Regions from separate parts of the Haliea atlantica genome, predicted to be linked through region 1. Evidence: predicted binding sites of a transcription regulator. Region 1 holds the regulator's gene; the other holds the start of a gene.
What was found. The regulator sigma-54, encoded in region 1, starts transcription at its own class of promoters, with help from an activator protein. The targets are predictions, from matches to a motif close to TGGCACANNNNTTGCNNT.
Positions count from the first base shown of each region.

Region 2: a site for sigma-54 is predicted at 1,103-1,120, ahead of ACYVGS_RS09380 (CmpA/NrtA family ABC transporter substrate-binding protein). Genes of this name have one in related genera too.

Region 1 is NZ_BAAGXL010000003.1:934,578-942,299, forward strand. It holds gene murA (UDP-N-acetylglucosamine 1-carboxyvinyltransferase) at 1-447, opposite strand, end outside; gene ACYVGS_RS04385 (BolA family protein) at 497-736, opposite strand; gene ACYVGS_RS04390 (MlaC/ttg2D family ABC transporter substrate-binding protein) at 840-1,517, opposite strand; gene ACYVGS_RS04395 (KpsF/GutQ family sugar-phosphate isomerase) at 1,742-2,722, shown strand; gene ACYVGS_RS04400 (KdsC family phosphatase) at 2,723-3,250, shown strand; gene lptC (LPS export ABC transporter periplasmic protein LptC) at 3,250-3,801, shown strand; gene lptA (lipopolysaccharide transport periplasmic protein LptA) at 3,782-4,420, shown strand; gene lptB (LPS export ABC transporter ATP-binding protein) at 4,398-5,123, shown strand; gene ACYVGS_RS04420 (RNA polymerase factor sigma-54) at 5,283-6,788, shown strand; gene hpf (HPF/RaiA family ribosome-associated protein) at 6,861-7,148, shown strand; gene ptsN (PTS sugar transporter subunit IIA) at 7,160-7,624, shown strand; gene rapZ (RapZ family nucleotide-binding protein) at 7,631-7,722, shown strand, end outside.
Region 2 is NZ_BAAGXL010000010.1:54,162-61,883, forward strand. It holds gene ACYVGS_RS09380 (CmpA/NrtA family ABC transporter substrate-binding protein) at 1-952, opposite strand, end outside; gene ACYVGS_RS09385 (nitrate- and nitrite sensing domain-containing protein) at 1,236-2,480, opposite strand; gene ACYVGS_RS09390 (OsmC family protein) at 2,627-3,061, shown strand; gene ACYVGS_RS09395 (DUF2788 domain-containing protein) at 3,067-3,273, shown strand; gene ACYVGS_RS09400 (efflux RND transporter permease subunit) at 3,359-6,451, opposite strand; gene ACYVGS_RS09405 (efflux RND transporter periplasmic adaptor subunit) at 6,448-7,509, opposite strand; gene ACYVGS_RS09410 (pyridoxal phosphate-dependent aminotransferase) at 7,563-7,722, opposite strand, start outside.

The DNA of each region.
Region 1 (7,722 bases):
GACCCGCGCGTTGATATAGCCACCATCGACGGTGACCTCCGCTCCCATGGCCTCCAGCCCACGCAGGTGCAGGTCCACCGGCCGACTGCCGATTGCGCAGCCCCCGGGGAAAGACACATGGGCGCGACCGAAGCGTGCCAACATGGGCCCCAGAACCAGGATGGAGGCGCGCATGGTCTTGACCAGCTCGTAGGGCGCGGAAAACTCGGTGATGCTGTCAGCGCGCACGTCGATGCGCATCTGTTCATCCATGCTCAGTTTCACACCCATGCAGCCGAGGAGCTCGATCATGGTGGTGATGTCGTGCAGGTGCGGCAGGTTGCGGATGCTGACGGTGTCTTCGGTAAGCAGGGTCGCCGCGAGGATGGGCAGGGCAGCATTCTTGGCGCCGGAAATGCGCAGCTCGCCGTCGAGGCGATGTCCGCCCTGGATGACCAATTTGTTCACGATGACTCCCTGGGGCCTGCTGGCATGATTGTGAGGGCGCGCCGGGGCCTCAGCCCCGGGCCTGCCACTGGGCAGGCGTAAAGGTGCGGATATTGACCGCGTGAATGCTGCCGTTGGCGATCGACTCGCTGAGGGCAGCGTAGACCAGCTGCTGGCGCTGCACCGGGCGTTTGCCCTCGAAGACCTCGCCGATGGCGGTGATGTCGTAGCGATCACCGCCACCTTCAACAAACACTTCACAGCCCTCGAGCTGGGTTTCTAGCAGGGCGGTCACTGTGGCCGCGTCCATGATCTCCTCCTGGCCTCTGGGGATCGGATAAAGCCGCGCATTCTAGGGGAATCGGCGCGCCTTGGCGAGGCCGCGCGCCGAAAGCACCAGGGCAGCAATCGGGTCAGCTGGTCTCCCCGGCGTCATCCAGCTCCACGGCCGACCAGTTGGCGATAACCTGGTCGAGGTTGCCATCATACTTGCGGGCGGCGGATTCAAACTGGCTCTGGTAAATCTTGCCGAGGTTGACATCCTCGATCACCATGTTGCGCAGCTTCCACAGGCCGTCACCGTCGCGCCCCATGTAATAGACCACTTCGTAGGGCGCCTTGTCGCCGGCGTGGATGAACTGCTGCACGGCCACCCGGCTGGCGCCCTCCTCGACCTCCGGTACGGGCACGTCAATACGGGAGCCACCAAAGGCGAGCAGGCCCTTGCCGTAAGTGCGCACCAGGCCCTGGCGCATCACTTCGGTGAAACGCTCGAGCTGCTCCCGCAGCTTTTCGCGCCCGGCCTGATCGAGGGAGCGATAGCGTTCACTGCTGGCATAGGCGCCCATCACGCCGCGGGCGAAACCGCGAAAATCCACTACCGGGTCCAGAATCTCGTCGAGCGCGGAATAAAAGCGCTCCGGATGCTCATCGATGTAGTCATCCGCGGACTCGACCTCCGACATGACCCGTTCGGTCGCCGCGCGCACCACCTCGTGGGCGCTGCCCTCCCCTTCGGCCGCCTTGGCCGCCGCAAACAGCGGCAGAAGAACAAGTGCTAGTGCTGTGACATAACGCGTCAACGTGGTCATACCTGGCTTCCTTTTGACTGGATGCAATGCTCTGCGAAAGCAGACATTATACCTTCTCACTGCCCCCTCCACACCGGCAGTTTGACCACTTGCACCCACAGCAGTTCCCCCGCTGCAGGGGCCTCCGCGACAGCTCTGGGCAACGGCGTGGAGCGCGCAAGGCTGTTGTTCACGCCAATCCCGCCACGGTATCATTACAGGCTACTCTGACTACGGCCCCACCCATGAGCAGACGCCAGCCCGTCGACCACTCCATCTCCGCCCGCCGCACCATCTGCATGGAGCGAGATGCCGTGGACGCGCTGGAGGCGCGCATCGGCGAGGATTTCCAGCGCGCCTGCGATCTCCTGCTGGATATCCGCGGACGGGTCATCGTCACCGGCATGGGCAAATCGGGGCATATCGCCCGCAAGATCGCGGCCACCCTGGCCAGCACCGGCACGCCGGCCTACTTCGTGCACCCGGGCGAAGCCAGCCACGGCGACATGGGCATGATTACCGCAGAGGACGCGGTGATTGCCCTCTCCAATAGCGGCCGCTCCCCCGAGCTGATCACCCTTCTGCCATTGCTCAAGCGCCTCGGCATACCGTTGATCAGCATGACCGGAGCGCCTGACTCGCCCCTGGCCCAGGTCGCGGACGCGCACCTGGATACCGGTGTGGAGACCGAAGCCTGCCCCCTCAACCTCGCACCTACCTCCAGCACGACCACCGCCCTGGTCATGGGCGATGCCCTGGCGATCGCCCTGCTCGAGGCGCGCGGCTTCACAGCCGAGGACTTCGCCTTCTCCCACCCCGGGGGAGCACTGGGCAAGAAACTGCTGCTGAAGGTGGAAGACGTCATGGTGACCGGCAGCGCCATCCCCCGGGTGCTTGCGGGGACGCCCCTGGGCCAGGCACTGCTGGAGATCAGCGGCAAGGGGCTCGGCATGACCACCATCGTCGATGGCTCGGGCCAGCTGGTCGGCATTTTTACCGACGGCGACCTGCGCCGCTCCCTGGACGAGGGGGTCAATGTACACACCACCCTCATCGACGAGCTGATGACACGCTCCCCGAAGCAGGTCACCGGCGGCATGCTGGCGGCGGAGGCACTGCGCATCATGGAGGAAAACCGGATCTCGACCCTGGTGGTGATGGATGAGCAACAGAACCTGACCGGGGTCCTCCACGTCATGCACCTGCTGCACGCGGGGATCGCCTGAATGCAGAAGCCTGAACTGCAGCGCCGCGCGCGCGGCATCCGCCTGCTGGCGCTGGATGTGGATGGCGTCATGACCGACGGCAGCGTGACCTACAGCAGCGACGGCCACGAACTGAAGACTTTCAATATCAAGGATGGCCTGGGGATCAAGCTGGTGCAGCAGGCCGGCATCCGCACCGCCATCATCACCGGCCGGCAGTCCAGCTGCGTGGAAAGACGCGCGCGGGAACTGGGGATCGCCGACCTGGTGCAGGGGCGCGAGGACAAGCTCACGGCCCTGGAGGCCCTGTGCCAGCAGCAGGGCCTCAGTCTGGACGAGTGCGCGTACATGGGGGACGACCTGCCCGACCTGCGCGCAATCCGCGCCGCCGGCCTCGGGCTCACCGTCGCCGATGCGGTTGCCCTGGTGCGCAGGTCAGCGGACTGGTGCAGCGACTTTCCGGGTGGCCGCGGCGCGGTGCGGCAGGCCTGTGAATGGCTGCTGGAACTGCGCCAGCAGCGCGCGGCAGTGGAAGCGGACTGGCTCTGATGGGGGGACTGCGACAGAACGTTCTGCTCGCCCTGCTCCTGCTGGCCTGGTTCTGGGCGCCCAACCTCGACACCCCCCTGGATCAGCGGGGGGCAGCGCGACAGCAGCCAAGCGTGACCACTTACCTGACAGACTCGCGCAGTCAGGCCTACAACGAAGCGGGCCAGCTGGTGGAAATTCTCGCCGCCGAGCGGATCGCCTACCGGGACGCAGACAATATTTCCGAACTTAGCCAGCCGCGCTACTATGCCCACGATGGCGATGACCGCAGCTGGTCCCTGGTCGCCCAGCGCGGCACGCTGCGCCATGCCACCGAAATCCTGTCGCTGCGCCAGGACATTCTGCTGACCAACGACCAGAGTGGTGGCACCTTGGCGACCCGCGCGCTGACCCTCAACCTGCGAAGCAAGACGGCGACCTCCATGGTCCCGGTGACCTTCACCCAGGCAAACAACCAGGTCACTGCCGACGGCATGCGCGCCGACCTGACCACCCAGGTCATTCATCTGGAACCCAACGTGGAGAGCCTGTATGTCCCCCCTGGCCAATAGGACTCGCCACGGCAAGCCCGGCAACCCGCGCGTCCCACCGCTGGTTCTGGCTCTGTTAGTACTGCTTGTCGCGCCCCTAGCGGGGGCGCTGCCGAGCGACCGCGAGCAGGCCATCCGCATCAGCGCCGACAGCGCCCTACGCGACGAAAAAGAAGGCTTCACCGTCTACACCGGCAATGTGAAGTTGCAGCAGGGCAGCCTGCGCATCAACGCCGACAAAGTGACCGTGCACCATCGCGTGGACGCCGCCGAGCGCATTGTCGCCGAGGGCAATCCCGCCCATCTGCAGGAGCAGCCGGAGCCGGACAAGGGGCTGTTGCATGCCCGGGCCAGGGTCATCGAGTACTTCAACAGCGAGGAGCGCGTCCAGTTGCGCCGGCAGGCCAGCATCGAACAGGACGGCTCGCTGGTTACCGGCGACAGTATCGATTACTTCATCGCCGAGCAGCGGGTGCGGGCCAACAGCGACGCCTCGGCCGAAGACGGCCGACGGGTCGAAGTCGTCATCCCTGCCCGCGTGGTCAACCAGGGCAGCGGGGATGGTGCCCCGGCACCGGCCGCCGCAAGCGAAACGGACAGTGAGCAGGAGTCGCGCGATGGCGCTGCTGACCGCAAGTAACCTGGCCAAGGCCTACCGGGGCCGGCGGGTTGTCGAGGATGTCTCGCTGGAAGTGCACAGCGGCCAGGTGGTCGGACTGCTGGGCCCCAACGGGGCCGGCAAGACCACCTGCTTCTACATGATTGTCGGCATCGTAGCCGCAGATGGCGGCCACATTCACATCCACGGCGAGGATATCACCGGGCTGCCGATGCACGAACGGGCCCGCCGCGGCATTGGCTACCTGCCCCAGGAAGCCTCGATATTCCGCAAAATGACGGTAGAGGACAACCTCCTGGCGATTCTCGAGACGCGGCCGGACCTGCGCCGGCACGAACGTCAGACCCACGCCGACCGCCTGCTGGAAGAATTCCATCTCAGCCACCTCCGCGGCAACCTGGGACAATCGCTGTCCGGCGGTGAGCGGCGCCGGGTGGAAATCGCCCGCGCCCTGGCCACCGAGCCGGACTTCATCCTCCTCGACGAGCCTTTCGCTGGCGTGGACCCAATCTCCGTGAGCGACATCAAGGACATTATCAACCACCTCAAACGCCGCGGCATCGGCGTGTTGATTACCGACCACAACGTGCGGGAAACCCTCGATATCTGCGAAAAGGCCTATATCGTCGGCGAGGGGCACATCATCGCCGAGGGCAGTTCCGCCGAAGTCCTGGCCAACGCGCGCGTCCGCCAGGTCTACCTCGGCGACCACTTCCGCCTGTAGCCGCGCGGGCACCTGCGCCAAGCGCCTTCCCGTCAAGCCCTGTTTTCGGCAGGCGCTAGCAAAAATCGCGCCAGGGTGTTGCAGCCCTTCGACACGGGGCGCTACACTGGCAGCTCCAGACAGCTGTCCAAGACGGTATCAGGACCCCTTCCGCTCGCGATGAAACAGTCCCTGCAACTCAAGCTAGGCCAACAGCTGACCATGACACCTCAGCTGCAGCAGGCCATTCGCCTGCTGCAGCTGAGCACCCTGGACCTGCAGCAGGAAATCCAGCAGGCCCTGGACAGCAACCCCTTGCTGGAGGTGGCCGAAGACGACTCCGGCGGGGATACCGAAGTCGACAACACGCAGCGACTGGAACGCGAAGCCCCCCAGCATACCGACGGCCCTCTGGAGAGCCTGGAAGGCACGGCGAGTGGTGGCAGCGGTGAAAATCGCGACGACTGGCAGACCAGCGGCGCCATGCCCGAGGAGCTGCCGGTGGATACCCAGTGGGAAGACCTGATTCCCACCGGCGCCCCTGCCGGCGCCGGCGGCGACGACAGCGACTTTGACCTCGATACCCGCAACAGCCAGTCGGAATCCCTGCAGGACCACCTGCGCTGGCAGCTTAACCTGACTCGCTTGTCCGACACTGACCGGGTCATCGCCCTGGCCCTGATCGACGCCACCGACAGCAACGGCCGCCTGCAGACCAGCGTGGAGGACATCCACGAGGCCTTTCGCGACGATCTCGAGATCGACCTCGAGGAGGTTGTGGCGGTTCTGCACTGCCTGCAGCAATTCGAGCCGGCTGGCGTGTGCACCCGCGACCTGCGGGAATGCCTGCTGGTCCAGCTGCAGCAGCTGCCCGCCAGTACCCCCTACCTCGAACAGGCCAGGCAGGTGATCAGCCGCTACCTCAACCAGCTCGGTAGCGGCGACTACAACCAGATCCTCCGCCGCATGCGGCTCAAGGAAGACCAGCTGCGGGCGGTCCTCGACCTGATCCGCACGCTGGACCCCAGCCCGGGCCAGCAGATCGGCGAGGACAGCACCGAATACATCATCCCCGATGTCTTTGTCAGCAAACGCAGTGGCCGCTGGGTCGTGGAGCTCAACCCCGACGTCGCCCCGCGCCTGCGCATCAATGACAGCTATGCCAGCCTGATCCGGCGCGCGGACAACAGTGCCGACAACAACTACCTGCGCGACAATCTGCAGGAGGCCCGCTGGTTCCTCAAGAGCCTGCAGAGCCGGAACGAAACCCTGATGAAGGTGGCCACACAGATTGTCGAGCGCCAGCGCGGCTTCCTCGAACACGGTGAAGAGGCAATGCAACCCCTGGTGCTGGCGGATATCGCCGAGGCCGTGGAGATGCACGAGTCGACCATCTCCCGGGTCACCAACCGCAAGTACATGCACACGCCGCGGGGCGTTTTTGAACTCAAGTATTTTTTCTCCAGTCACGTCGGCACGGCCAGCGGCGGCGAGGCCTCGTCAACCGCCATCCGTGCCTTTATCCGCAAGCTGGTTGCCGCGGAAAACCCGCGCAAGCCGCTGTCGGACAGCAAGTTGGCAAAGATGCTGGAGGAGCAGGGTATCCAGGTCGCCCGGCGCACCGTCGCCAAGTACCGGGAGATGCTGCAGATCCCCCCCTCCAATGAGCGCAAGCGATTGGTCTAGAATGCAAACTGTGCGGGTCTGTAAACCCGCCGATATTGGGCACCGCGCCCATTCAACGAGAAGGAGTCAGGTATGCAACTGAATATCAGCGGTCATCACGTCGAAGTGACCGATGCCCTGCGGGACTACGTGCAAAGTAAGTTCGAGCGCCTGCAACGGCATTTTGACCAGATCACCAATACCGAGGTCACACTGATCGTGGAAAAACTGGTTCAGAAAGCCGAAGCGACCATCCACGTCGCCGGTGCCGACATCTTTGCCGCCGCTGAATCCGAAGACATGTACGCCGCCATCGACGCCCTGGTCGACAAACTGGACCGCCAGCTGATTAAGCACAAGGAAAAGGCCCGCGGCCACTAGAAGACTCTCTCATGCAAATACTCGCCCAACTACTGACCCCGGAGCGCACCCTGTGTCGCGCCTCCGGGAGCAGCAAGAAGAAACTCTTCGAGACGCTGGCGGAGCTGATCGCCCGCGACCGCAGTGAGCTGTCCCAGTCGGAAGTCTTCACCCAGCTGGTCGCCCGCGAGCGCCTCGGCAGCACGGGCCTCGGTGGTGGTATCGCCATTCCCCACTGTCGCATCCCCGGCTGCCAGGAACCTCTCGCGGCTTTGGTCAGCCTGGAGGAGCCGATCGACTTCGACGCTCCGGACGACATGGCGGTGGACCTGCTCTGCGTGTTGCTGGTCCCGGATCAGGCGCACCAGGAGCACCTGGACATTCTCGCCCGGATCGCAAGGCTGTTCAGCCAGGGCGCCTTCTGCGAGGCCCTGCGCGATGCCGACAGCAACGACAAGCTGTTCCGCGCCGCGACGGAATGGGCTGACGAGGGCTGACGCCGCGTGCAACTGGTCATCATCTCCGGACGCTCCGGGTCGGGCAAGAGTACCGCGCTGCACCAGCTCGAGGACGAGGGCTACTACTGCATCGACAA
Region 2 (7,722 bases), on a different contig from region 1:
CCTCGTAGTCGGCGCCCACATAGTGCGAGCGGGAGATCAGTCGCGCAGCCTCCTCGCGGTTGGCGTTATTGCGCTCGTCCAGCCAGTGCCCGGCGCGGATCAGGGCCTTCACCACCCGCACGTGCGTGTTGGGGTACTGCGCGGCCCAGGCCTGGGTAACGCCGAAGACCTTCTCGGAGATGTTGTTGCGGATGGCCAGGTCGGCCACCACCGGGACACCGATGCCGCGGAATACCGCCTGCTGGTTCCAGGGCTCGCCGACGCAATAGCCGTGGATGGTGCCCGCGTCCAGGGTCGCCGGCATCTGCGGCGGCGGCGTGACCGAAATCAGCACATCCGCGTCCAGGGTGCCGGCGGTATCGCCGCGCCGGGGCGCGTAATAGCCCGGGTGGATGCCGCCAGCCGCCAGCCAGTAACGCAACTCGTAGTTGTGGGTCGACACCGGGAACACCATGCCCATGCGGAAAGTTTCTCCGCCCTGGCGGTGAGCCTGGATGACCGGACGCAAGGCGGCGGCGCTGATCGGATGCACCGGCTTGCCATCCTGGTGAGGCACCTGCGGTTTCATGGCGTCCCAGACATCGTTGGCCACGGTGCAGGCATTGCCGTTCAGGTCCATGGTGAAGGCGGTAATGATGTGTGACTGCGTGCCGTAACCCAGGGTCGCCGCCAGGGGCTGGCCGGAGAGCATGTGGGCGCCGTCGAGCTCGCCGGAAATGGTGCGGTCCAGCAGAACCTTCCAGTTGGCCTGAGCCTCCAGTGTGACGTACAGCCCCTCCTCCTCGAAGAAGCCCTTGTCCCGCGCCACGGCCAGGGGCGCCATATCGGTAAGCTTGATGAAGCCGAAGGTCAATTCCGCTTTCTCGGGATAACCCAGCGCCTGCAGGGCAGCACTGCCCAGGGACAGCGCTGTCGCCAGCAGTATGCGCAGGGTGGCAAGGGGTCGCTTCATCACATGCTCCTCGGTTTTTTCGGCACAAAAAAAAGGCGCCCACGACACGGAAGGTTTTTCCGTGTGGTGAGCGCCATTGCTCGGTCGCTGGCCCCTGGGGACCCGGTCTGTCTGCAAGCCCGGACGCCGTTGTCCGGATTCACATTTGTTCGAGCAAAGCGCGTGCCAGATTCCCGACAAGCCGCGTAAAACGGCAAATCAGCCTATTTCAGGGGTCTCCGAACGTGCGGCCACGCACGCTCTGTGCGCACCAGCGCTGTGCAGACGCCTCAAATTCGCGCAGCTAGCCACCGAAAACCTCCGACAGGTTGAGGACCGCCCGCGCCACTTCCGGCAGCTTGCAGCCCTGGTTCATCGCCATGCGGCGGAGCAGGCTGTGCGCCTCGTGTTCCGAAAGGCCGCGGTGTCGAATCAGCAGGGCCTTGGCGCGGTCCACCAGCCGGCGCTCGGCGAGCGCCGTGCGCGCCTGCTCGAGCGCTTCCTGCAGGTCGGCCAGCCGGCTGGTCTGCTCTTCCAACAGATCAATCAGGGAGCGCCGCATGCCGGGTCGCAGCGCCTCGCCGTCGCCGACAAGCGCCGCCTCCGGCTGCTCCGACAGACGGTCCAGCTGGGCCAGGGCATGCACCTCCCGGTGGCAGGCGGCAAACTCCCGGCGCGACGCCGCCAGACTCTCCTCCGCGGCGTGGCGCAGATGCAGCGACAGTTGATCCTCCACCGCCTTCATGGCATCGATGCGCGCGGTACAGACGGCAAACCAGGTCTCACTGAGATCGGCGTCCGACGAGGATTCCGACTGCCGCGCCACGACGTGAGCGCGCAGGTCGTCCAGGGCCTGCTGGCTGGATACGTCGGCAAGCCACGACTGCCAGACCGCCAGGCTGCCCGCGTCGGCAAAGCGCGAGAAGACCTCCAAGCTGCGGCGCTGGCCCTCCTGCAAGACGACCAGCTTCTCGCTGCGCTGGGCACACAGCCGGCCGCTGGCCAGGCGCAAGGCACCCAGGGCGCGCTCCTGACCGGCAAGCTCCTTCCCCTGCATGAAGTGAAGCAGCGCGACCAGCGCCCGCGTCACCGCGGAATCGGTCGCGGTATCCGCGATGTCAAACACCACGCCCAGCAGGTCCTGGATCAGTCCGGTGTAAAAGTCGTAGATCCGATCCTCGTCCATTTCCAGGCGCGCGGTGCCGCGCAAAATCGCATCGCGTCGACCGAGCTGGTGGAGCACTCGCGCCAGCCGGCTGAGCAGGTGGCTGCCCGCCTGCTGCAGGGCCTCGTCGCGCTCCAGGTCCGCCAGCAGCTGATCGAAGGCCAGCACCTGCTGGTCCGTGGCGCTCACCAGGTTCCGCCGCTGCTGGCGGAAACGCTGCCCCCTCGAGCCGGTAAAAATGCCCGAGGCGCCACGCTCGCGCTGCAGGGCATGCACCAGGCCACTGACAATCACCACCAGGCGCACCCGCGGCAGCAAATGCTGCAGGGTGCGTATCTCACTCTGGCGGGCAGCAATCAGGAAATCAGCGGCGGACTGGGACATGGAGGCATCGCAAAACAGTGGACATATTCTTGACGATGCAAGGAGCGGGCCAGCACACCGACACGGCAATGCCGATGGCCTGGACTCGCTGCCGGCGTTATCATGGCGTCAGGTCCAGGCCTGACGACACGCAGCAGGAGTAGAGTATGCAGGATTTCCCACACCACTACCGCGTCCACGCCCGGGGCAGCAGTGACGGCCCGGTCAGGCTTGAGGGCGACAAGCTGCCGGTTCTGGAGACCACGCCGCCCCCCGAGTTCGGCGGCCCCGAGGGTTACTGGTCCCCGGAGAGCCTGCTCCTCGGTGCCGTGGCGGACTGCTTCATACTGACCTTCCGTGCCGTGGCCAGCGCTTCCCGCCTGACGTGGACGAGTCTCGAGTGCGACGCTACCGGCACCCTGGACCGAGTCGAGCGCGTCACCCGGTTTACCGCGGTCACCGTCGCCGCGCGTCTCAGCGTCCCCGAGGGCAGCGACCCGGAGAAGGCGCGGCGGGTGCTGGAGAAGGCCGAGGCCGCCTGCCTGATCACCAGTTCCATGAACGCGGAGGTCCACCTCGAGGCCGACGTGACAGTCGCCTGAGCAGCATGGACCGCTGGCTGACCGACTACGGTGTCACCCTGGGCGTGGGTGCCCTGATCCTGTTCATGATCTTTATCGTCTGGGACCTGGCGCGGCGGAGCGACGCCGGCCGCTTTGGCACCTTCATTCTCTATATCGCCCTGGCACTCGGGATCTTCGGCTTCCTGATCAAGGTGGCAATCACCTACCTGATGGAACACGGCGGGCTTTGAGCCGCGGGCAGTGCTCGCCCCCGCGCCCCCAGGATACCGATCCTCTTCCCGCGGGTTATCACCGCCCTCACGGTGATGCCACCCATCACTGAGCGCGCTCCAGTGCGGCCATCTGCCGGGCAATGGTTTCCGGGGATCCGGTGCGACGCGCCAGCAGGTAGTACAGCCCGGGCACCAGGTAGAGTGTAAACAGCGTGGCGAGCGCCACACCAAACAGAATGACCGCGCCCAGCACATTGCGACTGGCCGAGCCCGGTCCACTCATCAGCATCAGCGGCAGAGCCCCCGCCAGGGTCGAGACCGTGGTCATCAACACCGGACGCAGACGCAATTGGCAGCCCTCCAGGATGGCGTCCTCGAAGGCTCGCCCGGCATCGCGCAACTGGTTGATGAACTCCACCAGAAGAATGCCGTTCTTGGTCGCGATTCCGATCAGCATCAGCAGGCCGATCTGGCTGAAGATATTGAAGGACTGGCCCGTCAGCACCAGCCCCCCCAGCCCCCCGACCACGGCCAGCGGCACGGTGATCATGATCACCGTGGGGTGCACGAAACTTTCAAACTGTGCCGCCATGACCAGGAAGGTTACCAGCAGGGCGAGGCCAAAGGTTGCGTAGAGCGCGCCGGTGGACTCCTTGTAATTGAGAGACTCGCCGCGATAATCCACCTTCGCCATGGGGGGCAACTTGCGCTCGACCACCTCCTCGAGAAAGGTGAGGGCCTCGCCGAGGCTAACGCCCGGCGCCAGGCTGCCACTCAGGGTTACCGCACGCATGCGGTTGTAGCGGTGCAAGGCACTGATACCGGCGCGACTTTCCAGGCTCACCAGGTTGGCCAGCTGAATCAACTCGCCGCTGTCGCTGCGGACAAAGATATTGCGCACGTCATCCGGGCTGCTGCGCTGGCTTCGCTCCAGCTGAACGATAACCGGATATTCCTCACCGCGTTCACTGAAGGTCGACACCTCCTGCTCGCTCATCAGTGCCTGCAGAGCCTCGGCCAGGGCGCGTGCGCTGACCCCCAGCGCCGCCGCGCGGTCCAGGTCGGTATGCAGATGCAGCTGCTGCTGGGTTTCGCGCAGATCGCTGTCCAGGTTGCCGAACAGACCACTGCTACCGGCCTCGCGCAGCACAATATCGCGCCACTGCGCCAGGCTGCGGTAATCGGGTCCCTGCAGCACAAACTCCACCGGCGTATTGGCGCCGCCCTGCCCCAGCCCCGAGGGCAGGAATGCCATGACGCGGACACCCGGAATCTCGCGCCACTCGCGCATCAGCGCATCGCGCAGCTCGAAGGCCGAGTAGTCGCGCTGGTCGCGACTGACCATGGAGATTCGCGAAAAGGCACCATCGGGGGTCGTGGTGCCAAACGAGGGCGACACGAACAGCACGCGGGGAATAGTGCCATCAGCTGCTCGCTGCAGCGCCGGCGCCTGCAAGGCCTCGATCACCTGGCGCATGCTGTCAATGCCTGTGCCCTGCTCCGCCCGAGCCAGAACAAGCACCGTATCCTGGTCTTCCACCGGCACCTGCTCCAGGTGCAGCTGGTCGCGCATCTGGAAGGCGAGCAGTGCCAGTAGCGAGAGTAGAATCAGCATCAACAGCGGTCGCCGCAAGGTCCACTGCAGGCTGCTGCGGTAGCCGCGTGACAGGCCCTGCAATGCACTGCCGACACTGCGATCAAGCAGCGAGCGCCGCGCCTGGGGGCGCAGCAGCTTGCTGCACAGCATCGGCACCAGGCTGAGGGCCAGCACCGACGAGGCGATGACCGCGACACAAATCGCCACCGCCAGCTCGGCGAATATCCGCCCGGTCATGTCCTGCATGAAGACAATCGGCGTGAATACCGCCAGCAGTACGGCGGTGGTAGCGACCACGGCGAAGCCCACCTGGCGCGCCCCCCGGGACGCCGCCAGCAGCGCCGGCTCGCCTTCTTCCACACGCCGGTGGATATTCTCGAGCACCACGATGGCATCATCCACCACCAGACCGATGGCCAGCACCATCGCCAGCAGCGTGATCAAATTGACCGAGTAACCAAACGCCAGCAGGGCGATACAGCTCGACAGCAGGGACAAGGGTATGCAGACCACCGGAATCAGGGTCGCCCGCCAGGCGCCCAGGAACAGAAAAATCACCGCGGCCACGAGTGCCGTGGTGATCCCCAGGGTCCAGTACACACCGCTGATGGCGGCGCGAATGAAGGCCGAGGCGTCGCCGGATGCGGAGATTTCCATACCGTCGGGCAGGTCCGCGCGGACCGACTCGATCTCCGCACGGATGGCAGCCAGGACTTCCACGGTATTGGAGTTGGATTGCTTGACCACCCCCAGGGCCATGCTCTCCCGGCCGTTAGTGATAAACAGGCGGCGGCTGTCCTCACTGCCGATCTCCACCCGGGCCAGCTCGCCCAGGCGTACCAGGTGCCCGTCCGTACCGCGGGTAACCACCAGCTCGCGGAATTCGCGCTCACTGCGGTAGGCGCGCTGCAGGCGCAGGGGAAACTCCATACGGGTCGACTCGACCAGACCCGCCGGCAGTTCGATGTTCTCACGGCGCAGGGCTTCCAGCACGTCACTGACGCTCAGGCCCCGTGCGTTGAGTTTGTGGCGGTCGATCCAGATGCGCATGGCGCGGGCACCACCGCCGTAAGTGTTCACCGACGCCACCCCATTGATGGCGGCAAAACGGTCCTTGATATAGCGCTCGGCGTAATCGGTAACCTCGACCAGTGGCAGGTCCGCTGCCTCCAGGCTGATATAGATGATCGGCGAGGCATCGCTGTCGGCCTTGGAAACCGTCGGACTCTCCGCCTCCTGGGGCAGGCGATCCAGCGCGCGCGCCACCTTGTCGCGAACATCGTTGGCGGCGGCATCAATGTCCCTCGACAGGTCAAACTCGATGTTGATGCTGGAGCGCCCGTCGATGCTGCTGGAGCGGAGACTGCGCACCCCCTCGATACCCCCCAGCTCCTCCTCCAGCACCTGGGTGATGCGCGTCTCGACGACGTCGGCTGCGGCTCCCCGGTAGCTGGTGCTCACCGACACCTGGGGGGCGGCGACATCCGGGTACTCCCGGGTCGAGAGCTGGGAGAAGGCCATGGCACCAAAGGCGGCGAGCAACAGCGCGAGCACGGTCGCGAAGACCGGGCGCTGCACCGACAGATCCGAGAGCCTCACGCGGCGGGCCCCTCGGCCAGCTGGGAGCCCGGCGCCACTGCGCGCACCGGCGTGCCATCGCGCAGGTTGAGGTGCCCGCGCAGCACAACCGGCGTCCCCGGCACGAGCTCGCCCTCGATCAGCACACCGCCTTCCACACGACGCTCTATACGCACCGGCACGCTCAAGGCACGGCCCGCGTCATCGACGCTGTAGACAAAACTGCTGCCCCCCCGCTGCAACAGGGCCTGCTCGGGCACGACCAGCGCCGTCTGCTCTCCCGCCAGCAGATTGACCGTCAGCAGCATGCCCGGCCGCAGCTCGCCGCTGGCATTGTCCAGGGTGGCGCGCACTGTCACCGCCCGCGTCACCGGATCGACCCGACTGCCGATACTGCGCACGCTGCCGACAAATACCTGGTCCGGCCAGGCCGGGCTGTGTCCCTCCACACTGTCGCCCACTCGCAGGCGCGAAAGGTGCACTTCCGGCACAGTGAAATCCAGCTTCAGACGGTCGATGGCGTCGAGCTGGGTCACCTCGGTACCCGGCGTGATCAGGGCGCCAACGCTGACCTCACGAAAGCCCAGAACTCCGGCAAAGGGCGCCCGCAGACGATGCTCCTCCAGAATGGCCCGCGCCTGCGCCAGCCGGGCTTCTTCCGCCGCCACGCTCGCCCGCGCGATGTCGATCGCCGCGCGCGTGGAAATATCCGCGCCCAGTCTGCTCAAACGCTGCAGTTCCAGTCGCGCCTGCGCCAGGGCCGCCTCGACCTCGGCCACGCGCGCCGCCGCCTCGGTAGCATCCAGCTCCAGCAACATCTGCCCCGCGGCCACCGTGTCACCGTCCTCGAAGTGCAATGCGCTGACCTTGCCACTGACCTGCAAGCTGAGCGCGACCGACTCGCGGGCGGCGAGAGTGGCCACGGACTCGATATGTTCGGCGACCGTCGTCTGCTGCACATGCCACAGCTCGACGGCAACTTCCCGCGGCGCTCCTGCAGCTGCGGGATGCCGCGCCTGCTCACAGCCAGTGCAGAGCAGCGCGAACAGCAGCGCGACCAGAATTCGGTATTTCCTCATCACTCCCCACTTGCCCGGCCCCTGCGGGACCGGGCCTCTCGGACAGTCCCCTGTCAGGACAGTTTCTCCAGCACCCGGGGCAGCGCATCGACGTAACGTTGCACGTCCGCAAGCTGGCCCATGCTGACCCGCGACCACTGGGTATAGTCGCGGTAAATACCGCGAATCAGCACCTTCTCTTCGGCCATGGCAGCGCGGAAAGCCTCGGCATTG